Regions from separate parts of the Mesorhizobium sp. M0051 genome, predicted to be linked through region 2. Evidence: predicted binding sites of a transcription regulator. Region 2 holds the regulator's gene; each other region holds the start of a gene.
The links. The regulator LexA, encoded in region 2, represses DNA repair genes until DNA is damaged. The targets are predictions, from matches to a motif close to TGTTCNNNNTGTGTTCNG.
Positions count from the first base shown of each region.

Region 1: the regulator LexA is predicted to act here: its motif matches at 2,288-2,305, upstream of dinB (DNA polymerase IV).
Region 3: the regulator LexA is predicted to act here: its motif matches at 5,295-5,312, upstream of NKJ90_RS16935 (helicase-related protein).

Region 1 is NZ_JAMYUT010000008.1:112,759-120,657, reverse strand. It holds gene NKJ90_RS10735 (alpha/beta hydrolase) at 1-939, opposite strand; gene NKJ90_RS10730 (dihydrofolate reductase family protein) at 1,042-1,641, opposite strand; gene NKJ90_RS10725 (winged helix-turn-helix transcriptional regulator) at 1,785-2,201, shown strand; gene dinB (DNA polymerase IV) at 2,337-3,584, shown strand; gene NKJ90_RS10715 (cupin domain-containing protein) at 3,603-3,905, opposite strand; gene NKJ90_RS10710 (cupin domain-containing protein) at 3,881-4,633, opposite strand; gene NKJ90_RS10705 (FGGY-family carbohydrate kinase) at 4,752-6,353, opposite strand; gene NKJ90_RS10700 (SDR family oxidoreductase) at 6,467-7,195, opposite strand; gene NKJ90_RS10695 (sugar ABC transporter permease) at 7,218-7,899, opposite strand, start outside.
Region 2 is NZ_JAMYUT010000010.1:104,778-112,676, reverse strand. It holds gene kynA (tryptophan 2,3-dioxygenase) at 1-818, shown strand, start outside; gene kynU (kynureninase) at 899-2,146, shown strand; gene lexA (transcriptional repressor LexA) at 2,589-3,341, shown strand; partial or broken gene NKJ90_RS12895 (ComEC/Rec2 family competence protein) at 3,335-5,799, opposite strand; gene gltX (glutamate--tRNA ligase) at 5,900-7,324, shown strand; gene gltA (citrate synthase) at 7,510-7,899, shown strand, end outside.
Region 3 is NZ_JAMYUT010000015.1:15,302-23,200, forward strand. It holds gene NKJ90_RS16910 (citrate synthase/methylcitrate synthase) at 1-519, opposite strand, end outside; gene NKJ90_RS16915 (citrate synthase) at 613-1,752, shown strand; gene phaR (polyhydroxyalkanoate synthesis repressor PhaR) at 1,838-2,449, opposite strand; gene NKJ90_RS16925 (acetyl-CoA C-acetyltransferase) at 2,755-3,939, shown strand; gene phbB (acetoacetyl-CoA reductase) at 4,053-4,778, shown strand; gene NKJ90_RS16935 (helicase-related protein) at 5,479-7,899, shown strand, end outside.

The sequences.
Region 1 (7,899 bases), on a different contig from region 2:
TCAGGCCGCCCTGTCGCCAGCAGCCTTGCTGGCATCGGGCAAGCCCAGTCTCGGCCGCACCCAGGCGGCCAGGCGGCCGATCGCGTCATCTGCTTCCGGCGCCCGGCCGGCCATCATCTGGAAGGAGTGCAGCATGCCGTCAAAGACATCGAGCCGCGTCTCGACCCCGGCCAGCCTGGCGCGCTCGGCGAACATGCGGCTTTCGTCGACCAGCGTCTCGTCCGCACCGGCCTGCAGGAACACAGGCGGAAAACCGGTGAGGTCGGCATAGAGAGCGCTGACCTCCGGATCGAGCCGGTCGCGGTCACCGATGAAGTTGGTCACCAGCCAGTCGACGGCGGCCTTGGCGAAGGCCGGGTCCTTGTCGCGGTTGGTCTCGTAGCTGGCGGCGGTCAGCGCCATGTCGAACCAGCCGGAGATGATCAGCGCGGCGACGGGCAGCGGCCGCCCTTGCGCACGCAGCCGCTGCAGGACGCCATAGGTCAGGATCGCGCCGCAGGAATCGCCGGCAAGCACGATGTGGCCGGCATCGAAGCCCCGATCGGCGAGCCAGTTCCAGACCTTCATCGCCGCATCGAGCTGGGCCGGATACTTGGCCCGGTGCGCCAGCGGATAGTCGTAGAGCAGCGCCCGGCAGCCGACGGCCTTGGCCAGATGCCCGACCAGCTTGCGGTGCGTATAGATCGAGCCGCCGATGAAGCCGCCGCCATGCGCATAGAGCAGCACACGCCCCTCGTCGGCGCCCTTCGGCACCGTCCACATCGCCGGCACGCCGCCGGCATCGACCTCGATATAGTCGACGCCGCCGGGTTCGCCGGTCAGTGCTGTCCAATGCGTGTCGTTGTGGTCGATGATCGCTTGCGGGCTGGTCAGCTTGCCCGCATTGGCGGCGATCGTCGCGTAGTGGTTCCTGTTCGCCTCGCTCTGTATGCTCGCCATGCTGGTCTCCCGGGTTACGGATCGCGGGCTGCGCGACCTTCAAGGACAGAGACGAACGGGCGGACAAAAAGGATACGTCAGGTCCCGGATCTTCTCTCTCCCTCACCCCACCGATCCGTAACGGTTGACCACCATGCCGCAGCTATAGGCCTTCGAGCCGAGCAGCCGCAGGTTTTGGAAACCGCCCTGGTCGAAGATCCGGCGTCCTGCCCCCAACACCGCCGGATTGATGAACAGCTGGAACTCGTCGACCAGCCTGGCCGCGATCAGCGCCGACGCAAAGCCAGCACCGCCGAACACGGCCATATCGCCGCCCTCGCCCCCCTTCAGCGCATCGACTTCGCGCGGCAGGTCGCCGCTGGCCACCCTCGTGCGCTCCCAAGCCGGCTCCCGGGCCGATTGCTTGAGCTTGTCGCTCAGCACCACCTTCCGGGCGTCGACGACGCGCTGCGCGAACGCATAGAAGGGATCGCGCGGAAATTTCTTCGCCGCATTACCCCAATGGGCAAGATAGCCCTCCTGCGCCATCTTGCGGCTGAGCAGGATGGTGTCGATGCCGGCGAAGACGGCGTTGAAGTCCTGCTTCAGCTCGTCGTCCCAGGCGCTCTCGTCACCCCATTCCCAGAGCTGCCAGGCATGATCCTCATTGGCGCCGACAAAGCCATCGACCGACATCTGCATTTGAAGGATCAGCTTTTTCATCGTTACTCTCCTTCGGTTTGTGCCGGCTTAAAGCGTGCGCCCAGTGAGCCGTCGCGACCAGCGTTATATGGTTTACATTTGGAACCATTGACATAGGACGAAAACGGTATCAATAGTAAATTGCTTTAAAAATGGAACCATAGATGTCGACGCGGAAAAGATCCGGCTGCCCGATCAACTTGTCGCTCGAATTGCTCGGCGACCGCTGGACTCTGCTCATCATCCGCGACTTGGTCTTCGCCGGGAAAAGGCATTTTCGTGAATTCCTGCAGTCCGACGAGGGCATCTCGTCGCGCACGCTGGCCGAGCGGCTGCAGACCCTTCAGGACGAAGGCATCCTCACCCGCAGCGAGGACCCGACGCATGGGCTGAAGACAGTCTATCGGCTGACCGAGGCCGGCATCGACCTGCTGCCCGTGCTGGCCACGCTTGGCGCCTGGGGAAGCAAGCACCGCAAGGCCGACGACAAGCTCGCACGGGTCGCCGACGAGCTGGCGGCGGGCGGCGAGCCCGCTCTGGAGGCCATGAAGGCGGCGCTGCTGGCGGAGCATATCGTCTAGGCGGTCGCAGTTCCGGACCTGAGAAAAGCAGCACTGCTGCGGATGGGCTCCAAGAAACCACCTCTTGCTTGACAACCACCCCCTTTTGTTCTCTATTTGTTCACATCCATCAGCAACTGCGGATGTGCCTTCGGGATGGAAACCACAGCCACCATCCTGCATGCCGATCTCGACGCCTTCTACGCCTCGGTCGAGCAGTTGCTCGACCCGTCGCTACGCGGCAAGCCGATCGCGGTGGGCGGCGGCGTGGTGCTCGCCGCCTCCTACGAGGCGCGCGCCTTCGGCGTGCGCGGCGGCATGCCGGGGCGCAAGGCGCGCGAGCTCTGCCCGCAGTTGATCTTCGTCGGCGGCAATTTCAGCCACTACCAGCGGCTGGGCGATGCGGCGATCAAAGTGCTCGACGATTTCACGCCGCTGGTCGAGCGCATCTCCATCGACGAGGCCTTTGCCGATGTCGCCGGCTGTACGCATTTGTTCGGGCAGCCTGAAGAGATCGCCACGACCATCCGCCGTCGCGTGCGGACCGAACTCGGCCTGCCGATCTCGATCGGCGTCGCCCGCACCAAGCACCTGGCCAAGATCGCCTCGCAGGTCGCCAAGCCCGACGGGCTGGTGGTGGTCGAGCCCGGCACCGAGATCGCCTTCCTGCACGATCTGCCGGTCGGGCTGATGTGGGGCGTCGGCCCGGCGACTAGGGCGCGGCTGGCCGAAATCGGCGTCGAGACAATCGGAGAGCTGGCCAGGACCCACAGCGGCGCGCTGACGCGGCTGCTCGGTCCCGCCGCCGGCGAAAAGCTCGCCGCCCTGTCGTGGAACCGCGACCCGCGCAAACTGGAGACGAAGCGCCGTGCGCATTCGGCCGGCGCGCAATCGGCGCTTGGCCAAAAACCTGCCATGGAGCGGGTCATCGTGCCCACGCTGCTGCATCTGGCCGACCGTGTCGCCAGCCGGTTGCGCGCCAAGGCTAGGCCCGGCCGTACGGTGACCGTGCGCGTGCGCTTTGCCGATCTGAGCGCCGTCACGCGCTCGATCACGCTTGACCAGCCGATCTCAGCGACAACCATGCTGGCCGAGATCGCCGGCGATCTGGTGCGCGGCGTGCTCGCCGACCACCCGCACGAGAAGCTGATCTCCCTGCTGGCGATCTCGGTCTCGCATCTCGAGGAAAGCTTCGAGCTGCAGCTCGAACTGCCGCTCGGCCTCGTCGACGACAAGCGCCGCCCGGGCTCGAGGAAAGGTCTGGCACGCTTCGACGCCGACCGCGCCATCGACAAGATCCGCGAACGCTTCGGCAAACAGGCGGTCGGCTACGGCACGGTGGCGCTGGAAGCGGCGCGCTCGGTTCCCGACGAATTCAGGGAACTGGCGGAGAAGCAATTGTGAGCGGAAGACAGCGAGGCGCTATTGCGTCTCTTCGCCGTCCCAGTAACGCCTCACCGCGGCCATGTCGAAAATGCCGTCGCGCCGGCGCAAAGCGTCGACAGCCATCTTGTTGGAATCGGGATAGACGCAGACTTCATTGGGATTTCTTTCGCCGATCATCAAATAACGGCACGGTCCCGTGCCGCTGTTGAGGAAGGAATGCCCGACCGCCAGGCCGGCGGGAAAGCAGACATAGTCGCCGGCTTTCATCTCGTGGCGCTCCTCGCCAAGCAGCAGCGTCACCTGCCCTTCCAGGATCAGCGCGTGCTCCTCTTCCAGCATGTGGTAGTGCCGGGGCGCCAGGCGCGGCCGGGCGCCGGCGCCTCGATCAGCATGCCGACATGATAGTCGGACCGCCCCAAGGCGGCATAGGTCAGATGCCTGGACCGGCCGCCGAACCGCGGGCCTTCGCCTTCGACCTTCCATTCGACAGAATCGCTGGCGATCGGCGGGATCGGCGCGGCCGGGGGTCTGGTGACACCGGTCGTACCATCCGACGGCGACGGATCGCCGGCGGCAAGGCCGGTATCCTCGCCATCCCAGTAGCTTCGGGTTGCCGCGAGATCGAATATCGGGCGGTTGCCCAGCGCGCGCACCAGAACCTTGTTGGAGGCGGTGTAGACGACGACGTCGTTCGGGTTGCGCTCGCCGACGATGACATAGCGGCACGGCGCGTCGCTGGTGTTGATGAGGCAATGCCCCGCCGCCGCACCCGCCGGAAAGCAGATATAATCGCCGGCCTTCATGGCATAGGCGGCGTCGCCGACATAAGTGGTGAGCGTTCCTTCGAGGATGAAGACATGCTCTTCCTCGAGAATGTGGTAATGCTTCGGCGAGCTCTGCTTGCCCGCCGGCAACTCTTCGATCGCCACGCCGACATGGTGATTTTCGCCCAGCGCGGCCAGCGACAAATGCCGGTAGCGCACGCTGAAGCGTGGCACGGCGGACCATTCCGTCCATGGCACCGCATCCGATGCGAATGGCACGGGCGGTTTCGCTTCGTCTGCCATCAGGCCTCCTGCTTCTGCCGCCTAATCTCGTCGCGACGGAACAAAGCTGCCAGCTTCCGGCATCGTCGCCAAGCGGTGTTCGCGACGCTCCTGACAGAGCCGGACAGGAGCCGCTGCCTCAGCCTCGGATGGCCTTGCCGGCTTGCTGCAGCAGCTCGAAAGCGGCGAAGCGCTTGGCATGCCAGCCGGCCAGCGTAGCGTCGGGATGATAGACCTCGCCGAGTTCCGACATGCCGGCCATGGCCGCCGCGACATCCTTGTAGGTTCCCGCGGCGACAGCGCCCAGCATCGCCGAGCCGAGCAGCACCGGCTCCGGCGAGGTCGACGCGACCACCACCATGCCAGTCGTGTCGGCCAGCAGCTGGCGCACCAGCGGGCTTTGGCCAGCGCCGCCGCTGACGACGATGGTGTCCACCGGTATGCCCTTCTCATGCTCGGCCCGCACGATCTGGCGCGCGCCGTAGCCCAACCCGCAGACGCCGGCGACATAGAGCCCGACCAGGCTGTCGAGACTGGTGTCGAGATCGAGCCCGGCAAGCAGCGCACGCGCGTCCGGATCGGCGAAGGGCGCGCGGTTGCCGAGGAATTCCGGCACGACATGGATGCCGCCGACCAGGGCCGGCGTCGCCGCGGCTCCCTTACGGCTTTGCGCCTGCAGCGATAGCCAGGCGCTGAGGCTGAGGCCGTCGGCCTGCGCCCTCGCCGTGGCTTCGCCGCTTGCCGGGTGCATGCGCACCAGATGGTCGATGGCCGCACCCGCCGCCGATTGGCCGCCCTCGTTCAGCCACAGGCCCGGCACCATGGCCGAGAAATACGGACCCCAGACGCCGTCGACGAAGGCCGGTTCGGCGGTCGACGACATGGTGCAGGCCGAGGTGCCGAAGACATAGGCCATGCGCGACAGAACGCTGCCGAACGCGCCGCGCGCGCCGACCGTGCCGACGCCGCCGGCATGCGCGTCGATCAGGCCTGCCGCCACCGCGGTACCGCCGATAAGCCCAAGGTCCGCTGCTGCCTGCGCGGTCAGTCCACCACCGAGTGCGGCACCTGCCGGTACGATCTCGGTGCCGATGCGGGCGAACCCCTCATCGGCAAGCGCGCCCAGGCCGATCTTGCGGAAATAGGCCTCGTCCCAGCGGCTCTCATGCGCCAGATACGTCCATTTGCAGGTCACCGTGCAGACCGAGCGCGCAAGGCTGCCGGTCGCACGCCAGGTAAGGAAGTCGGCGAGGTCCAGGAACTGCCAGGCGGCATTGAAGGTGGCGGGCAGGTTTTCGGCCAGCCACAGGAGTTTCGGCGTTTCCATCTCCGGCGAGATGACGCCGCCGACATAATTCAGCACCGCTTCGCCGCTGCGGTTGATGCGGCGCGTCTGCTCGACCGCACGATGATCCATCCAGACGATGATGTTGCGTTCGGCATTGCCGGACGGGCCAACCGGCAACGGCACGCCGCCCTCGCCCAGCACCACCAGCGAACAGGTGGCATCGAAGCCGATGCCGTCGATCGCCTCGGGCGCTACACCCGATTGCGCGACGGCCGCGCGGACGACGATGCACACCGCCCGCCAGATGTCATCGCTCGACTGCTCGACAATATCGCCGGCCTCGCGCCAGACCTCGATATCCTGCTTGGCCGAGGCAAGCAGGTTTCCCGTGTGGTCGAACACCCCGGCCCGCGCGCTGCCGGTGCCGACGTCGATGCCGAGATAGTGGGACATGGGGGAGAAACCTTTGGTTTAGCGAACGGCGAATAGCGAATAGCGAATAGCGAATAGCGAATAGGTAAGTCGTTGGATTCTTCCCTATTCGCTACTCCCTATTCGCTACTCACTTAGAGATCATTGCTCTGCGGCAAAATCACCAGATCCCGGATCGTCACGTTTCTTGGCCGGGTCAGCATGAACATGACGGCCTCGGCCACTTCGCGCGGCTGCATCAGGCCGCCGGCGGCGAGCTCTTCCTCGAGCTTGGCCTTCGGCCAGTCGTCTACCAGTGCCGTCACCACTGGGCCCGGCGCCACCGCACCGATGCGTAGCCCGTGCTTGGCGACCTGCCGGCGCACCGTGTGGACGAAGGCCTGCACGGCATGCTTGGAGGCCGTGTAGATCGGCTCCCAGACCACAGGGACCAGCCCGGCGATCGAACTGGTGACGATGATGTCGCCGGTCTTGCGTTCGATCATGTGCGGCAGCACCGCCTGTATCGAACGGAAGCAGGCATTGATGTTGAGGTTGAGCATGCGATCCCAGACGTCGGGATCTCCGGTCGCCACCTCGCCGCCGACATAGGCGCCGGCATTGGCATGGAAGATGTCGAGCTGGCCGGCCTTCTCCAGGATCCGCGGCATCATGGTGGCGACACTCGCCGGCTGCACCAGGTCGATCACCAGCGGGATCGCCTTGGGGCCAAGCTCGGCGCACAGTTTGTTCAGCGTCGCCTCGGCGCGGTCTACCAGCACGACGGTGGCGCCGGCCGCCAGCATATGCCTGGCGCATTCGAGACCGATGCCTGATGCCGCGCCGGTGACGGCGGCAACTTTTCCGGACAGTTCTTCGCTCATGTCTTGCTTCCTGTTGATGGGTTCAGGCCCGGCCATGCGAGACACGCGAGCGGCGTGCCAGCGAGTCGACGATGACTGCGATGGCAAGCACGGCGCCGGTGATCATGTACCGAAGCGACGAGGACAGATCGAGCAGCGTCAGGCCGCTGGCGATCGACTGGATGACGATGATGCCGAGCAGTGCCGAATAGGCGCTGCCGCGGCCGCCGAACAGGCTGGTGCCGCCGATGACGGCGGCCGCGATGGCGTTGAGGTTGACGTCGCCGGTGCCTGCCTGCTGGCTGGCCGAGGCAAGGCGGGCCGCCGACAGCACGCCGCCGAAAGCCGCAAGCATCGAGCACAGCACGAAGGCGCTCGAATAGATCAGCCGCACATTGATGCCGGCGCGCCGTGCCGCCTCGCGGTTGCCGCCGACCGCCGACATCGAACGGCCCCATTTGGTCCGCGTCAGCGCGTAATGCATTGATATGACAAGGCCGACGAACAGACCGAACATCCACGGAATGCCGCGCGCCTGGTTGAGATAGAAGACGATGAGTTCGAGAATGACCGTGATGACGACCGCACGCGTGATGAGACCGCTCGTCGAACGTGCCGACAGGTTGGCGGCGCGGCGGCGCGCAACCGTGCGCAGGCCGGTGATCAGCATGACGATGCCGGGAACGGCCGCCAGCCCGAACGACAAGAATTTAGGCATCACCAGC
Region 2 (7,899 bases):
CGGCGTCCGAAGGCGCACAGATGTCGTTCAAGGAGAGCATGTCCTACAGCGACTATCTGCACCTGGAGAAAGTGCTGGAGGCCCAGACGCCGCTGTCTTCGGCGCATGACGAGATGCTGTTCATCATCCAGCACCAGACCTCCGAACTGTGGATGAAGCTCGCCCTGCACGAGATTGGCGCTGCGATCCGCTCGATCCGCGCCGATCGCCTCGAGCCAAGCTTCAAGATGCTGTCGCGCGTCGCCCGCATTTTCGAACAGCTCAACAACGCCTGGGATGTGCTGCGCACGATGACGCCCAGCGAATATACCGAGTTCCGCGATGCACTCGGCCAGTCCTCGGGTTTCCAGTCCTGGCAGTATCGCGCCATAGAGTTCATGGCCGGCAACCGCAACCTCGCCATGCTGGGCCCTCACAAGCACCGGCCGGACCTCAGCGGCAAGCTGGAGGCGATCCTGGCGGAGCCGTCGCTCTACGACGAAGCGCTGCTGCTTCTGGCGCGCAACGGATTCGACATCGGCACCGATGCCAGGCGCACGGATTGGCGTGAGACGCGAACCGAGAATGAAGAGGTTCTGGTCGCCTGGCAGACCATCTACCGCGACCCGCAGCGCTACTGGATGTTCTACGAACTGGCCGAGAAGCTGGTCGACTTCGAGGACTATTTCCGCCGCTGGCGCTTCAACCACGTCACCACGGTCGAGCGCATCATCGGCCTGAAACGCGGCACCGGCGGCACGTCGGGTGCTTCGTATCTCAAGAAGATGCTCGAGGTCGTGCTGTTTCCGGAGCTGTGGGCAGTCCGTACCCGGCTTTGACACAATCGAAATGAGAACAGGCACATCGAGGGCGCGCTTGCAGCGGAAAACCTTCGCGAACAACCGAGGACTGACTGACCATGAGTGGAATTCCTGATCTCGCTGCAATCGAAGCGATGGATGCCACGGATCCGCTCCGCGCCATGCGCGATCGTTTCATTCTGCCGGAGGGGGTGATCTATCTCGACGGCAATTCGCTTGGGGCAGCGTCGCATGCCGTTTTCGGCGAGCTGCAGCAGGCGGCCACCGAGGAATGGGCCAAGGATCTCATTCGGGCCTGGAATACAGCCGGATGGTTCGAGATGCCGATCGAACTTGGCGACCAGCTCGGACGCTTGATCGGGGCCGCAGCCGGACAGACTGTTGTCTGCGACACGACGTCGATCAACATCTACAAGGTGCTACATGCCGCGATGGAGATGCGGCCCGGCCGATCGGCGATCGTCGCCGAGGCTGACAGTTTTCCCACCGACCTCTACATCGCCGAAGGCGTTGCCTCGACCCGCGATGGGGTCCTTCTGCGCCTCGCGGGCGTCGACGCGCCAACCATCGAAGAGCTGATCGACGAAAGCGTCGCGGTGGTGCTGGTCAACCACGTCAATTACAAATCGGGTGAACTGCGCGACATGGCGGCGCTGACGCGCATAGCTCATGCGGCCGGAGTGCTGATCGTCTGGGATCTATGCCACACCGCTGGCGCTCTGCCAGTCGAGCTCGATCATGCAAAAGCCGATTTCGCTGTCGGCTGCACCTACAAGTACCTCAACGGCGGTCCAGGCGCGCCAGCCTTCATCTATGCCGCGCAACGCCACCACGGCGCGATCAGCCAGCCGCTCAGCGGCTGGTGGGGGCATGCACGGCCCTTTGCCTTCGAACGAGGCTATGTTGCCGGCACCGGTATCCGCCGCTTTCTGTGCGGCACGCAGCCGGTCCTGTCGATGCGGGCGCTCAAAGGTGCGCTCGCAATCTGGAACGACGTCGACGTGGCGGCATTGCGAAAGAAAAGCGTCGCGCTGACCGAACTGTTCATCCAGCTCGTCGAAGCGAAGTGCGGTGCCTATGGCCTCACGCTGGAGAGCACCCGCGACGCGACCAGGCGCGGCAGCCAGGTGTCGTTCGTTCACGATCATGGCTATCAAATCGTGCGGGCGCTGATCGAGCGCGGAGTGATCGGTGACTTCCGCGCGCCGTCAACCATCCGTTTCGGATTTACGCCGCTCTATGTCGGCTACAAGGACGTGTGGCTGGCGGTCGAGGTGCTGGAAGACATTCTGCGAACGGATGCATGGAAGGACCAGCGTTTCGCCGTCAAGGAGGCCGTGACCTGACGCAGTCGTCCCAACTGTTGTCGCATCGTTGCCTCTTGGTCGGATGATGGAGGGACGAATTTCCAGTGCACAAATCCGGTTGCCGCTGCTGGCCAACACTGGCATCAACAAATTAACCAAGGTTGGCATTTTGGCTTCGTTTCGTTCACGGCAGACGAACGCATGGAAGGCTGGAAATGCCCCGTCGCGGATCCATGGGCAGCTCATGCCAAAGCTTGGGCCAACGATGGGCGGCAGCCCATTAACCATAACAATTTCAATGCCGGAAAGCGCCTTGTGACGGCATGCCGTGATCACCCAAGCGCGCTGGCGCGCGCCAAATAATTTCAGCGGCCTTAACAGATTCATTAAACTTTAAACGGTTGCAGAACACAACTGGAACATATAGTGTTTGTTCTGGGTTTGTTTTCTGATTCTGGTTTTAGGTACCCTGGGGGCCGCCATGCTGACACGCAAGCAACACGAACTGCTGATGTTCATTCATGAACGCCTGAAGGAAAGCGGCATTCCGCCATCCTTCGACGAGATGAAGGAGGCGCTCGACCTTGCCTCCAAATCCGGGATTCATCGTTTGATCACGGCACTGGAAGAGCGCGGCTTCATTCGCCGGCTGCCCAACCGGGCGCGCGCGTTGGAAGTGCTGCGGCTGCCGGATTCGATCGCGCCCGGCCTCAACGCGGCGAAAAAGTTCTCGCCTAGCGTCATCCAGGGCAGTCTTGGTCAGGCCAGTCTCGGCCAGGGCGGCCTTGGCCGGCAGATCAAGCCGGCGTCTTCACGGATGCCTTCAGCCGGCAATGACGACGACGTGGTCTCCGCCGTGTCGATCCCTGTGATGGGGCGCATCGCCGCCGGTGTGCCGATCGATGCCATCCAGCACCAGACCCATTCGATCTCGGTGCCGCCGGACATGATCATGGGAGGCGAGCACTATGCGCTGGAGGTCAAGGGCGACTCGATGATCGAGGCCGGCATCTTCGACGGCGACACCGTCATCATCCGCAACGCCGATACGGCGAGCCCTGGCGAGATCATCGTGGCGCTGGTGGATGAAGAGGAAGCGACGCTGAAGCGGTTCCGCCGCAAGGGTGCCTCGATTGCTCTCGAAGCCGCCAATCCGGCCTATGAGACACGGATTTTCGGACCAGACCGGGTCAAGGTGCAGGGCAAGCTTGTCGGCCTGATCCGCCGTTACTGAGGCAGCTGCGGTTTAACGACGGGCTTGTCCGGTCTCTTGAAGGGCGGCAGGCCCCTCGCCTCACGCGAAAACTTGCGTTGCACGTGCCAAGGCCGGTAGGGCCTACCCACCGCAAAGCTGACCGTTGCCGGCGTGGTCGCCGACTGGCGATCGAAGAAGACGGCAGCACTGCCATTGCGAGCCAGTTGCCGTTTGGTGATGACGAGAACCAGCGGGTTGTGACAAGCGTCATAGGCCGTCGCGTCGTTGATGACGATCAGGTCGGCGAAGCCGCAGGCTTTCCAGGTGTCCTTTCGGTCCTCGACATAGGCAATGATAGCTCCGGACGGATGCCTGGCGAGACAAACGCCTGATGTGCAATAGAATGGCGCTCCCGGCGGCATTTCAGCCGCATCCTCGACGTCGAATTGCCCGTCGCCTTCGTCGAACACCTCCGGCGCGATAATGCTTTCGGATGTCAGCGCACGCTTCCAGTTGTCGACGGTGAATTCGTTCGGCCTGGCCCGGCTGACCGCGAGTTCGCCGCCGCCAATCGGCAGCGCCACCAGCCTCGCATCCTCCGAGACCAGCACGTCAGGTACGCGCGTATCCGAGACGGTCAACAGGCCGGCAAGCGCGAAGGGAAGCGCTGCGAGCCGCAACCATGTGGTCGCCATCGTCGCGATGACCAAGGCAATCGTCACCAGCACGACGGATTGCTGCGAAATCAAACCGATTGCGTCGACTGGCGAACGCTCGGAAATCCATCCGGACATCGCGATCATCACCGTCAGGCCTTTGCCCATCAGATAGAGGGCCGGCCAGTCCAACCCGAATGGCATCAGCAGCGCGCTGGCGACAGCCAGGAACATCACGACTGTTACGATAGGCATGATGGCCAGGTTGGCGAACAGGCTGAGCGGCGACACACGCTGAAAATGCCAGATGGCAAACAGCGCCGTGGCGCTGCCGGCGATGATGGAGGTCATGGCAAGGCCGCCTGCCGCCAGCAGGAATTTTCGCGTCAGGAAGCCGGGCAAGGATCGCTTTGGCGGCGGTGGCCTCGCCTTCCCCGCACGATGATCCGCCCAGCCGGCATAGGCACCGACCAGCGCGGCCGTCGCGGCAAACGACATTTGAAAACTCGGGCCGACCACTTCATGCGGCGACACCATGATGACCGCGATCGCCGAGATCGCCAGATTGCGCATCGTCAGTGCTGCCCGATCAAAAAGAACGGCAATCAGCATCACCGCCAGCATGATGAAACTGCGCTCGGCGGCAACGACGACGCCTGAGATGATAAGATAGGCGGCGATCGAGAACAGTGCGGCAGCCGCAGCATACTTCTTGACCGGGCGACGCGCGGAAAAATCCGGAAACAGGGCGAAGGCGCCACGCAGCAAACCCATGATGGTGCCAGCGACCAGCGCCATGTGCAGTCCGGAAATGGAGATGATGTGATAGATGCCGGTACGCCGCATCGCCTCGTTCACGTCATCGGGAATGCCGGCGCGAACGCCGACGATCAGCGCCGCGGCGATCTCGCCTTCGGCGCCACCGACGCTGCCCCTAATGTGATCGGCAATGGCTTCACGGGCTTTTTCGATCCCCGAGGAAAGCCGGGCCGCCAGCGGCATGCTATCGTCCTCGGTGACGACAAGTTTTGGATTGCCGAGAAAGAAACCGCTGCCGCCGATGCCGGCGAAATAGCTGTCGAAGGAGAAGTCGTAGCTGTCCGGCCGCACCGGCCCGGTCGGTGGCAACAGCTTGGCATACCCAGTGATCAGGGAACCGGCGGTCATGTCCGCCGGGATATTGCGTGCCGAAAGCCGCACCCGCTCCGGCGCATAGCGCAGTTTCGGCCTTGCAGTCGATGCCACGTCGATTGTCAGCCGGATGCGACCGCTCTCCATCCGTTCGAGCGAGACGACCCGGCCGGTCACTTGCGTCGAGATTTCCGAGCCCAGCATCTGCGTTCCGGCTCGCCATGTCTCGACCTTCGCGGCGAGCAGGCCGAGTGTACACAAAAGCGCCGCCATGAAGGACATATGGGTTTTCGGCCAGGAACGCGAGACCAGCGCACAGAGCCCCGCCAAGATGACAACTGCGACAGGCTTTGCGAAGTCCGGCTCCGCCACAAGCGAAAAATAGCCGATCGCCCCGCTTGCCAGGCAGACCGGCACCAGCAGGAAGGCCACGCCTCGGTCGAGTTCCAGGCCCGCCGCCATGGCCAGCTATTGCGCAGGCGCGGCGGTGATATCAGGCCAATCTGCCGGCGCAAGCGCACGATCCTGCTGGCTTCGGCAGTTGGAACAGGGGCGGAGACACCGGCTTGCAAAGGCGCCTTGTCGGGTGCCGGCACAAGGGGCGATGGCGGCGGCAATGAAGCTGGCAGTGGCGCTGCAAACAGGGACCGCTCGCTGACGCCAATGACAGCGTCCTCGTCCTGATCCGAGCCCCAGCCTCGTCCAGCCATCGGGTCTGCCCCTTGCGCCCTCGACACCCTATGCTACATGAACGCCGGGCGCGCGAAAGTCCGCGCACCGCACCCGCTTCAGATGGTTTCCGAGAGTTACATGTCCGACAAGGTCGTCACCCGTTTTGCTCCCTCGCCCACCGGCTACCTGCATATAGGCGGCGCGCGCACGGCGCTGTTCAACTGGCTGTATGCAAGGCACACCGGCGGCACGATGCTGCTGCGCATCGAAGATACCGATCGCGAACGCTCCAACGACGCGGCGACGGCTGCCATTCTCGACGGACTTTCCTGGCTCGGCCTGACCTGGGACGGCGAGCCGGTGTCGCAGTTCGAGCGCGCGCCGCGCCACCGCGAGGTGGCCGAGGAACTCGTGCGCCTGGGCAAGGCTTATTATTGCTATGCCACGCCGGCCGAACTGGAGGCGATGCGCGAGGCCGCCAGAGCCAAAGGCCTGCCGCCCCGCTATGATGGCCGCTGGCGCGACCGCGCCCCCTCAGAGGCGCCTGCAGGCGACAAGGGTGCCATCCGCATCAAGGCGCCGACCGAGGGCGAGACGATTGTCCATGACCGTGTCCAGGGCGAGGTACGCTTCCCCAACAAGGATCTCGACGATTTCATCATCCTGCGTTCGGACGGCAATCCGACCTACATGCATGCAGTCGTCGTCGACGATCATGACATGGGCGTCACCCATATCATCCGCGGCGACGATCATCTGACCAACGCCGCGCGCCAGACTGTGATCTACAACGCCATGGGCTGGGCCGTGCCCTCGATGTCGCACATCCCGTTGATCCACGGTGCCGATGGCGCCAAGCTGTCGAAGCGGCATGGCGCGCTCGGCGTCGAAGCCTATCGTGCCATGGGTTATCTGCCGGAGGCATTGCTGAACTACCTGGCGCGCTTGGGCTGGAGCCACGGCGACGACGAGATCATGTCGATCGACGATATGATCTCCTGGTTCGACATCGGTGACGTCAACAAAAGCGCGGCCCGATTCGACTTCGCCAAGCTGGAGGCGATCAACGGCGCGCATATGCGCCGCATGAGCGATGCCGAGCTGTTCGATATCTTCATCGCCACCCTGCCCTATCTCGAAGGCGGCCCGGCGATGGCCGCGCGCCTGAACGACAGCAACAAGGCGCAGCTGCTGGCCGCGTTGCCGGGCCTTAAGGAGCGAGCCAAGACGCTGGTCGAACTCGTCGATGGTGCTGCCTTCCTGTTTGCCACCCGGCCACTACCGATCGACGACAAGGCGGCCCTTCTGCTCAATGACGATGCCCGCAAGATCCTGCGCGGCGCTCACGAAGCTTTGAATGGGCTTACAAGTGATTGGACGGCCGCCTCGGCGGAGGCCGCGATCCGCGAGGTTGCCATGGCTGGTGGCCACAAGCTCGGCGCCGTGGCCCAACCTCTGCGCGCCGCTTTGACCGGCAAAAGCACCTCGCCGGGCGTGTTCGATGTGCTTGCCGTGCTCGGCCGCGAGGAAAGCCTGGCGCGCATAGAAGACCAAATCGATTAGGAGCAAACTGGCCCAAGAAGATTGGCATTGAAAGGCGGGTTTCGCAGTGCAACATTAGGCCTTGGCCCAATCTGGCACGCACCTCCTGAAATGCGGTGGCGAATACGCGCATTGCGGTGATCTCAACGTGTCGCTCTGCGGAATTTTTGCCTTTGCCGGCATGAGGAAACAAGAAGGAGTTTGCAATGACCGACGCTGCTAAAAAACTGGACTTGGGCGGCAAGGGCCAGGAGGCCACGGCAACGCTTGCATTCGCCGGCAAGACCCATGAATTCAAGGTGAGAAGCGGTTCTGTCGGGCCTGACGTCATCGACATCGCTTCGCTCTACACCACCACCGGGGCCTTCACCTACGATCCCGGCTTCACCTCGACCGCAAGCTGCGAATCCGAAATCACCTTCATCGACGGCGACGCCGGCATACTGCTGCATCGCGGCTACCCGATCGACCAGTTGGCCGAACACGGCGACTTCCTCGAGGTCTGCTATCTCCTGCTCTACGGTGAATTGCCGACCAAGGCGCAGAAGGACGATTTCGATTACCGCGTGACGCGCCACACCATGGTGCACGAACAG
Region 3 (7,899 bases), on a different contig from region 2:
ACCGTGATCGCAGACCGTCACCAGATAGGTGTCGAGCGCCTTCACCAGCCCTGGCGAGGCGACGCTGCCACTCAGCATCCGCAACATGTCGGCGGCGTGATCGCCCCGGCTGTCCGGGGAGATCGCCTCCTCGCCGCGCTGCAGGCGCAGTAAGGCCGGCGTCAGCACCGCCGGCGCCGCGATCAGCAGCAAGGCATCTGCCAGCGTGTCGCCGTCCGGCAGCAGCGCCATGCCGGCGCGCATGGCGCTGTAGACATCGAGCGATGCCAGCAAGGGCAGCGATGGCGAAAGCCGCTCGAACACGTCCGCACGCGCCTGACCCAGAGCCCGCGTCAGCTCCGCATCATCGGGAAGCTTGTCGAAAAAGCCATCCAGCAGCAGCCGAACCACCTGGGCATAGCTCCAGCGGCCGGCCAGTTCCGGCAGCGAATGACCCCGGACCGTCAGACGACCGCCAAGACCATCCACATCGGAGAGCACAGTTTCCGCCGCCACAACATCATCGAGCCCATTCGCCATAGCCTTGTCTCCTTGAAGCTTTTGGGGATCGGAGATAAGGCTGGGCAACATGGTCATCAATCTTGATCAATGGAATCAATATGAGAGTTCGATATGTCCGAGTGGCTGTCGCGAGAAGAAGCGCTTGAGCGTCTCCAGGTGCGGGCGCAGACGCTGTACGCCTATGTCAGCCGTGGGCGCATCGGCATGCGGCCCGACCGCGCCGATCCGCGCCGCAGCCAGTATCGTGCCGACGACATAGCGGCGCTGGCGACCCGGAGGGCGCGCGGAAGAAGCGCCTCGGCCATCGCCGAAAGCGCCATTGCCTGGGGCGAGCCATCGATCGTAACGGCGATCTCGACCGTCTCGCACGGTCGCCTTGTCTACCGTGGCCAGGACGCCGTTGCGCTTTCCGCGAATGCGACACTGGAAGAAGCAGCCGCAGTGCTATGGGATCTGCCTGGACCGGTGGCTTTCGAAGCGCAGTTGCCGGATGCACCCCTTGAAGACAGCCGAGCCGCGGCCTTTGCGCAACTTGCCATGCTTGCCGGCCAGGGGCGCCCATCTCTCGGGCGCAATGCCGTGTCGCTGCATGCCGACGCCGCGCACGCTGTCGGCGTATTGGCCCGCGCGCTGGGCGCGCCGGCCAGACCAGGTCCGGTCCATGGGCGATTGGCGCACGACTGGTCGGTGGGTGCCGGCGGCGCGGAAGCGATCCGCCGCGCGCTTGTCCTGCTTGCCGATCATGAACTGAACGCGTCGACCTTCGCCGCGCGCGTCGCGGCCTCGACCGGCGCGCCGCTGGCCGCTTGCCTGCTCGCGGGGCTCTCGACACTGTCAGGCCCTCGCCATGGCGGCGCCGGCGAGGCGGTGATGCAACTGGCCGAGGATGCGGCGCTGCACGGCGCCGATGCGACGATCCGGCGCTGGCTCAGTCACGATCGGCCGCTGCCGGGCTTCGGTCATCAGCTCTATCCCGACGGCGATCCGCGGGCGGAAGCGCTGCTGTCGGTTGTCGAGGTCGATGGCTCACTGTCGTCGCTGTGCGACGCGGCCCATGCCGCGACCGGTGCGCTTCCCAACATTGACTTTGCCCTGGCCGCGCTGACGCGCAGCCTTGGCTTGCCCCGCGATGCGCCGTTCCGCCTGTTCGCACTCGCACGCAGCGTCGGCTGGGCCGCGCATACGGTCGAACAGATAACAAGCGGAGGCCTTATCAGACCCCGCGGCCGTTATGTGGGAGTGCTGCCATAGGGCCGAAAGGGTACCGGTCTTCGGAAAAGTGGGACGGGCAGCGATCCGATGTGCCGTTGCTATCGGATCTTTCGATCCGAACGCCTCAAGACATCGTATCGAGCTTGCGCTGCATGGCTGCGATCTGGTCCTTCAGTTCCTGCAGGTCGTCGGGCTTGTCAGGCGTTTCCTTCTTGGCCGGCTCGGACGCTGGCGTAGCGGCTGGTGCGGAGCCCGCGGGCGGAAACGGCGTGAACAGACGCATCGCATTCTGGAACATTTCCATATTGCGGCGCGTCTGCTCCTCCAGCGCCTTGATTGGCGTGGTGATTTTCATCATGTCCAGCGGCGACTTGCCGAGAGCACCCTTCATCTGCTCGCGAAAGCGCTCCTGCTCCTTGGAGAAGGCGAGCATCGACTGTTCGAGGAAGCTCGGCACGATCATCTGCATCTGGTCGCCGTAATAGGCGATCAGCTGGCGCAGGAACGGGATCGGCAGCATGTTCTGCCCATCCTTGTTCTCCAGTTCGAAGATGATCTGGGTCAGCACCGGATGCGTGATGTCGTCACCGGTCTTGGCGTCCTGGACGGTGAACTCCTCGCCCTTCTTGACCATCTCGGCGAGGTCCTCGAGCGTCACATAGGTGCTGGTGCCGGTGTTGTAGAGGCGGCGATTGGCGTATTTCTTGATGATGATCGGATCGTCTTTCGCGGCCATCTACATCCTCCCGGGGACACCGGCGGGCCTCTGAGTAAGCCGCCGATAACGATTGTGCCTTTTTTGAGGATATGCGCAAAAGCCTCACAATTCCAAGCAGTTTGTGCAGTGCGGGATCACTAAATGCTGCATAGCGGCCAAAATATGCTGCGCAGCAATGAGGGAACTGCCGCCCCGGCGAAGCACGACCCGCTTGCGACGCATGGGCGCCATGCCCATTTCCGGTTTGACTTGGATCATGGAAAGGGCAAGAAAAGTCGCCAACAACGCCCAAAAATACGACAGCTCGAAGTCCGGAGAAGAAAATGACCTCTGCCAATTCCATCGTCGTCGCCAGCGCCGCACGCACACCGGTCGGCTCCTTCAACGGCGCCTTCGCCGCCACCCCGGCACATGAGCTCGGTGCCGTCGTCATCAGGGAATTGCTGTCGCGCGCCGGTGTTGAACCAGGCGAGGTCGACGAGGTCATCCTTGGTCAGGTGCTGACCGCGGCGCAGGGTCAGAACCCGGCCCGCCAGGCATCGATCAATGCCGGCCTGCCCAAGGAAACCACGGCCTGGGGCCTCAATCAGGTTTGCGGCTCGGGGCTGCGCGCCATTGCGCTCGGCATGCAGCAGATCGCCAGCGGCGACGCCAAGGTGATCATCGCGGGCGGCCAGGAATCGATGTCGCTTTCGACACATGCCCAGCACCTGCGCGCCGGCGTCAAGATGGGCGACTTCAAGCTGATCGACACCATGATCAAGGACGGGCTGTGGGATGCCTTCAACGGCTATCACATGGGCAACACCGCCGAAAACGTCGCGCGCCAGTTCCAGATCACCCGCGACGACCAGGACCAGTTCGCACTGGCCTCGCAGAACAAGGCCGAGGCCGCGCAGAAGGCCGGCAAATTCAAGGACGAGATCGTCGCCGTCACCATCAAGGGCAAGAAGGGCGACACCATTGTCGACCAGGACGAGTACATCCGTCATGGCGCCACGATCGACGCCATGACCAAGCTGAAGCCGGCTTTCGACAAGGACGGCACGGTAACCGCCGCCAACGCCTCCGGCATCAATGACGGCGCCGCAGGTGCTGTGCTGATGAGCGAAGCGGAAGCGGTGAGGCGCGGCATCACCCCGCTGGCGCGTATCGTGTCCTGGGCAACCGCCGGCGTCGATCCGCAGATAATGGGCACCGGACCTATTCCCGCCTCGCGCAAGGCATTGGAAAAGGCCGGCTGGTCGGTCGGCGATCTCGACCTGATCGAGGCCAACGAGGCCTTTGCGGCGCAAGCCTGCGCCGTCAACAAGGACATGGGCTGGGATCCTTCGATCGTCAACGTCAATGGCGGTGCGATCGCCATCGGCCACCCGATTGGCGCATCTGGCGCTCGCATCTTCAACACACTGGTCTTCGAAATGCGCCGGCGCGGCGCCAAGAAGGGCCTCGCTACGCTCTGCATCGGCGGCGGCATGGGCGTCGCCATGTGCGTGGAGGCAATCTGAGAAAAAGAGTGAATGGTGAGTGGCGAATGGTGAATGGCGGGTAGCCGTCCGTCTTCGACCATTCACCATTCACTATTGACCATTCACGAAAAACTCTAGGGAGGAGGAACTTCATGACCAAGGTAGCAATCGTCACAGGCGGATCGCGCGGCATCGGCGCGGCGATCTCGATCGCATTGAAGAACGCCGGCTATTCGGTTGCCGCCAACTATGCCGGCAATGACGAAGCGGCGGCGAAATTCAAGGCCGAGACCGGCATTCCGGTCTACAAATGGTCGGTCGCCGACTATGACGCCTGCGCCGCCGGCATCAGCCAAGTCGAGGCCGATCTCGGCCCCGTCTCGGTGCTGGTCAACAATGCCGGCATCACCCGTGACGCCATGTTCCACAAGATCACGCGCGAGCAGTGGAAAGAGGTCATCGACACCAATTTGTCGGGCGTCTTCAACATGACGCATCCGCTGTGGAGCGGCATGCGCGACCGCAAGTTCGGCCGTGTCATCACCATCTCCTCGATCAACGGCCAGAAGGGCCAGGCCGGCCAGGTCAACTATTCCGCCGCCAAGGCCGGCGACATCGGTTTCAGCAAAGCTCTGGCTCAAGAGGGGGCGCGCGCGGGCATCACCGTCAATGTCATCTGCCCCGGCTACATCGCCACCGAGATGGTCAAGGCGATCGACGAGAAGGTGCTCAACGAGCGCATCATCCCGCAAATCCCCGTCGGCCGCCTCGGCGAGCCCGAGGAGATCGCGCGCTGCGTCGTTTTCCTGGCTTCCGAAGATGCCGGCTTCATCACCGGCTCGACCATCACAGCCAATGGCGGCCAGTATTTCGTCTGACGACGCGGCGATGTAGGCGATAGATCGACGGGCCGGTACGCCGGCCCGTTTTTCGTTGCCAGCCTGATCTTTTCGAGATGTCCTCGTCGGTCGCTGACCCAATCCGGCACGCAAAGGTTAACGGCCGGCCGCTGCCGTGTGCGAAACCTGTTCCCAAGCCTGTGGATAATTGGTGGAAAACCTGTCTACAACACTAGGTATTGGGGTGAACAAACCAGGAAAATCATGCCATCGCCGATTCGTCTCCGATGCTTTGACCGGAAAGTTAACGATGGCGACCTGAATCGCCAGCCCAATCCTTAACGTTGATTAGGAACGATCAATAATTTCATGCCGTTGGGCGAGGAACGCCAAGCCTTCATGATCGCTCATGGGCAAAGGTTAACGTCATAGCCCTCCTAGCATGAAACGGGCCAGTTCCGGGATTCAGCATGTGGTGCGTTCAGTGGTCGCAAAACCCACATATAGCCGTGAACAAAAGCTGAATCTGCAGGAGTCACTGATTCGTCGCCGATTCGTTCCAGACTCGTTCTATCCGTTAATCCGCAGCCGATTGAGAGCTTGACAAAGACCCCTTCTAGCCGCCGGCGGAACATTCCGCTTTCGCTTCTCGCCCGAAATCCCTATGTGTCCCCTGTCATACGCGCCAGTTGAGGCACGCTCCCGACAACCAGAGGCCAGAAGCCTTATTTCCGGATCAATGAACATCCAGCCGAAACACACTGAGCCACTGATCCTTTCGGGTCGCGACGTGACTGCCGTACTTGGGCCCACCAACACCGGCAAGACCCATCTCGCCATCGAGCGCATGGTGGCACACGAGAGTGGTATCATCGGCCTCCCGCTCAGGCTGCTGGCGCGCGAGGTCTATGCCCGCGTCTGCGAAAAGGTTGGCGCCCACAAGGTCGCGCTGATCACCGGCGAGGAAAAGATCCAGCCGGCGGGCGCGAAATATTCGGTCTGCACCGTTGAGGCCATGCCGCGCGAGACCGATGCCGCCTTTGTCGCCATCGACGAGGTGCAGCTTGCCGGCGACCTCGAACGCGGCCACATCTTCACCGACCGCATCCTGCATCTGCGCGGCCGTCAGGAAACGTTGCTGCTCGGTGCCGCCACCATGCACGGCATTTTGCAGCGCCTGCTGAGAGGCGTCTCTGTGGTGACGCGGCCGAGGCTGTCGCATCTTGCCTATGCCGGCTCCAAGAAACTGACCCGTCTGCCGCGGCGCACGGCGATCGTCGCCTTCTCCGCCGACGAGGTCTACGCCATCGCCGAACTGATCCGCCGGCAGCAAGGCGGTGCCGCAGTCGTGCTCGGCGCGCTCAGCCCACGCACCCGCAACGCCCAGGTGGCGCTGTTCCAGTCGGGCGATGTCGACTATCTCATTGCCACCGACGCCATCGGCATGGGCCTCAACCTCGATCTCGATCACGTCGCTTTCGCCCAGAACCGGAAGTTCGATGGTTATCAGTATCGCAACCTGATGGCGGCCGAGCTTGGCCAGATCGCCGGCCGCGCCGGTCGGCATCTGCGCGACGGCACCTTTGGCGTCACCGGCCAGGTCGACCCGCTGGACGAGGAACTGATCAAGAAGATCGAAGGCCATGATTTCGATCCGGTGAAGGTGCTGCAATGGCGAACCGCGCGTTTCGACTTCGCCAGCCTCGATGCGCTGAAGCGCTCGATCGAAACCAATGCCCCGGTCGAAGGACTGACGCGTGCGCTGCCTGCAGTCGACGCGCAGGCGCTTGAATATCTGTCGCGCGACGAAGACATCCGCGCTCTTGCCAGCAATGCCAAACGCGTGGCGCTGCTGTGGGAGGCCTGCGCGCTGCCCGATTACCGCAGGATCGCGCCGGCCCAGCATGCAGACCTCATTGCTTCGATCTACACGGACCTTGCACGGCATGGCCATGTCGACGAGAATTACATGGCCGAGCAGGTGCGCCGCGCCGACACCACCGAGGGCGACATCGACACGTTGTCGCATCGCATTGCCCAGATCCGCACCTGGACATTCGTGTCGAACCGGCCCGGTTGGCTGGCCGATCAGGCACACTGGCAGGAAAAGACGCGCGAAATCGAAGACAGATTGTCGGATGCGCTGCATGAGCGGTTGACGAAACGCTTCGTAGACCGCAGGACTTCCGTCCTCATGCGGCGCCTTAGAGAAAATACCATGCCTGAAGCCGAAATTAGTCCTACCGGAACCGTCCTTGTCGAAGGCCACCATGTCGGCGAGTTGCAAGGGTTCCGCTTCACCGCCGACCAGACCGTCGGCGGCGAAGACGCCAAGGCCGTGCGCACCGCCGCCCAGAAGGCGCTGGCCGCCGAGTTCGAGGCGCGCGCCGAGCGCTTCGGCGCTTCAGCCAATGGCGACATCGCGCTTGGCTCGGACGGCACGCTGCGCTGGATCGGCGCGCCGATCGGCACGCTGGTTTCGGGCGAAGACGCGCTGAAGCCGCGCCTGGTGCTGTTGGCCGACGAACAGCTGACTGGCCCGGCACGCGACAAGGTCGTCGCGCGTGCCGAGCGGTTCGTCAATTTCCAGATCGAATCGCTGCTGAAGCCGCTGGTCGACCTTAAGAATGCCGACCAGATTTCCGGCATCGGCCGTGGCATCGCCTTCCAGCTGGTCGAGAATTTCGGTCTCATCAACCGCCGCGACATCGCCGAGGAGATGAAGTCGCTCGACCAGGAAGGTCGCGCCGCCCTTCGCCGGCTTGGCGTGCGCTTCGGCGCCTACCATGTCTTCGTGCCGGCGCTGATCAAGCCGGCGCCCGCCGGACTGGTGACGCTTCTCTGGGCGTTGAAGAACGACGGCAAGGACAAGCCCGGCTTTGGCGACGTGGTTCACGCGCTCGCTTCCGGCCGCACATCGGTGGTCATCGATCCTGCCTTCGACAAGACCTTCTACAAGTTGGCCGGCTACCGCAATCTCGGCCGCCGCGCCGTGCGCATCGACATCCTGGAACGGCTGGCCGACCTGATCCGCCCGGCGACCAACTGGAAGCCGGGTCTCGGGCAACGCCCGGACGGCGCCTATGACGGCCAGTCCTTCATGGTGACGCCGCCCATGATGTCGATCCTCGGCGCCACCGCCGACGACATGGAAGAAATC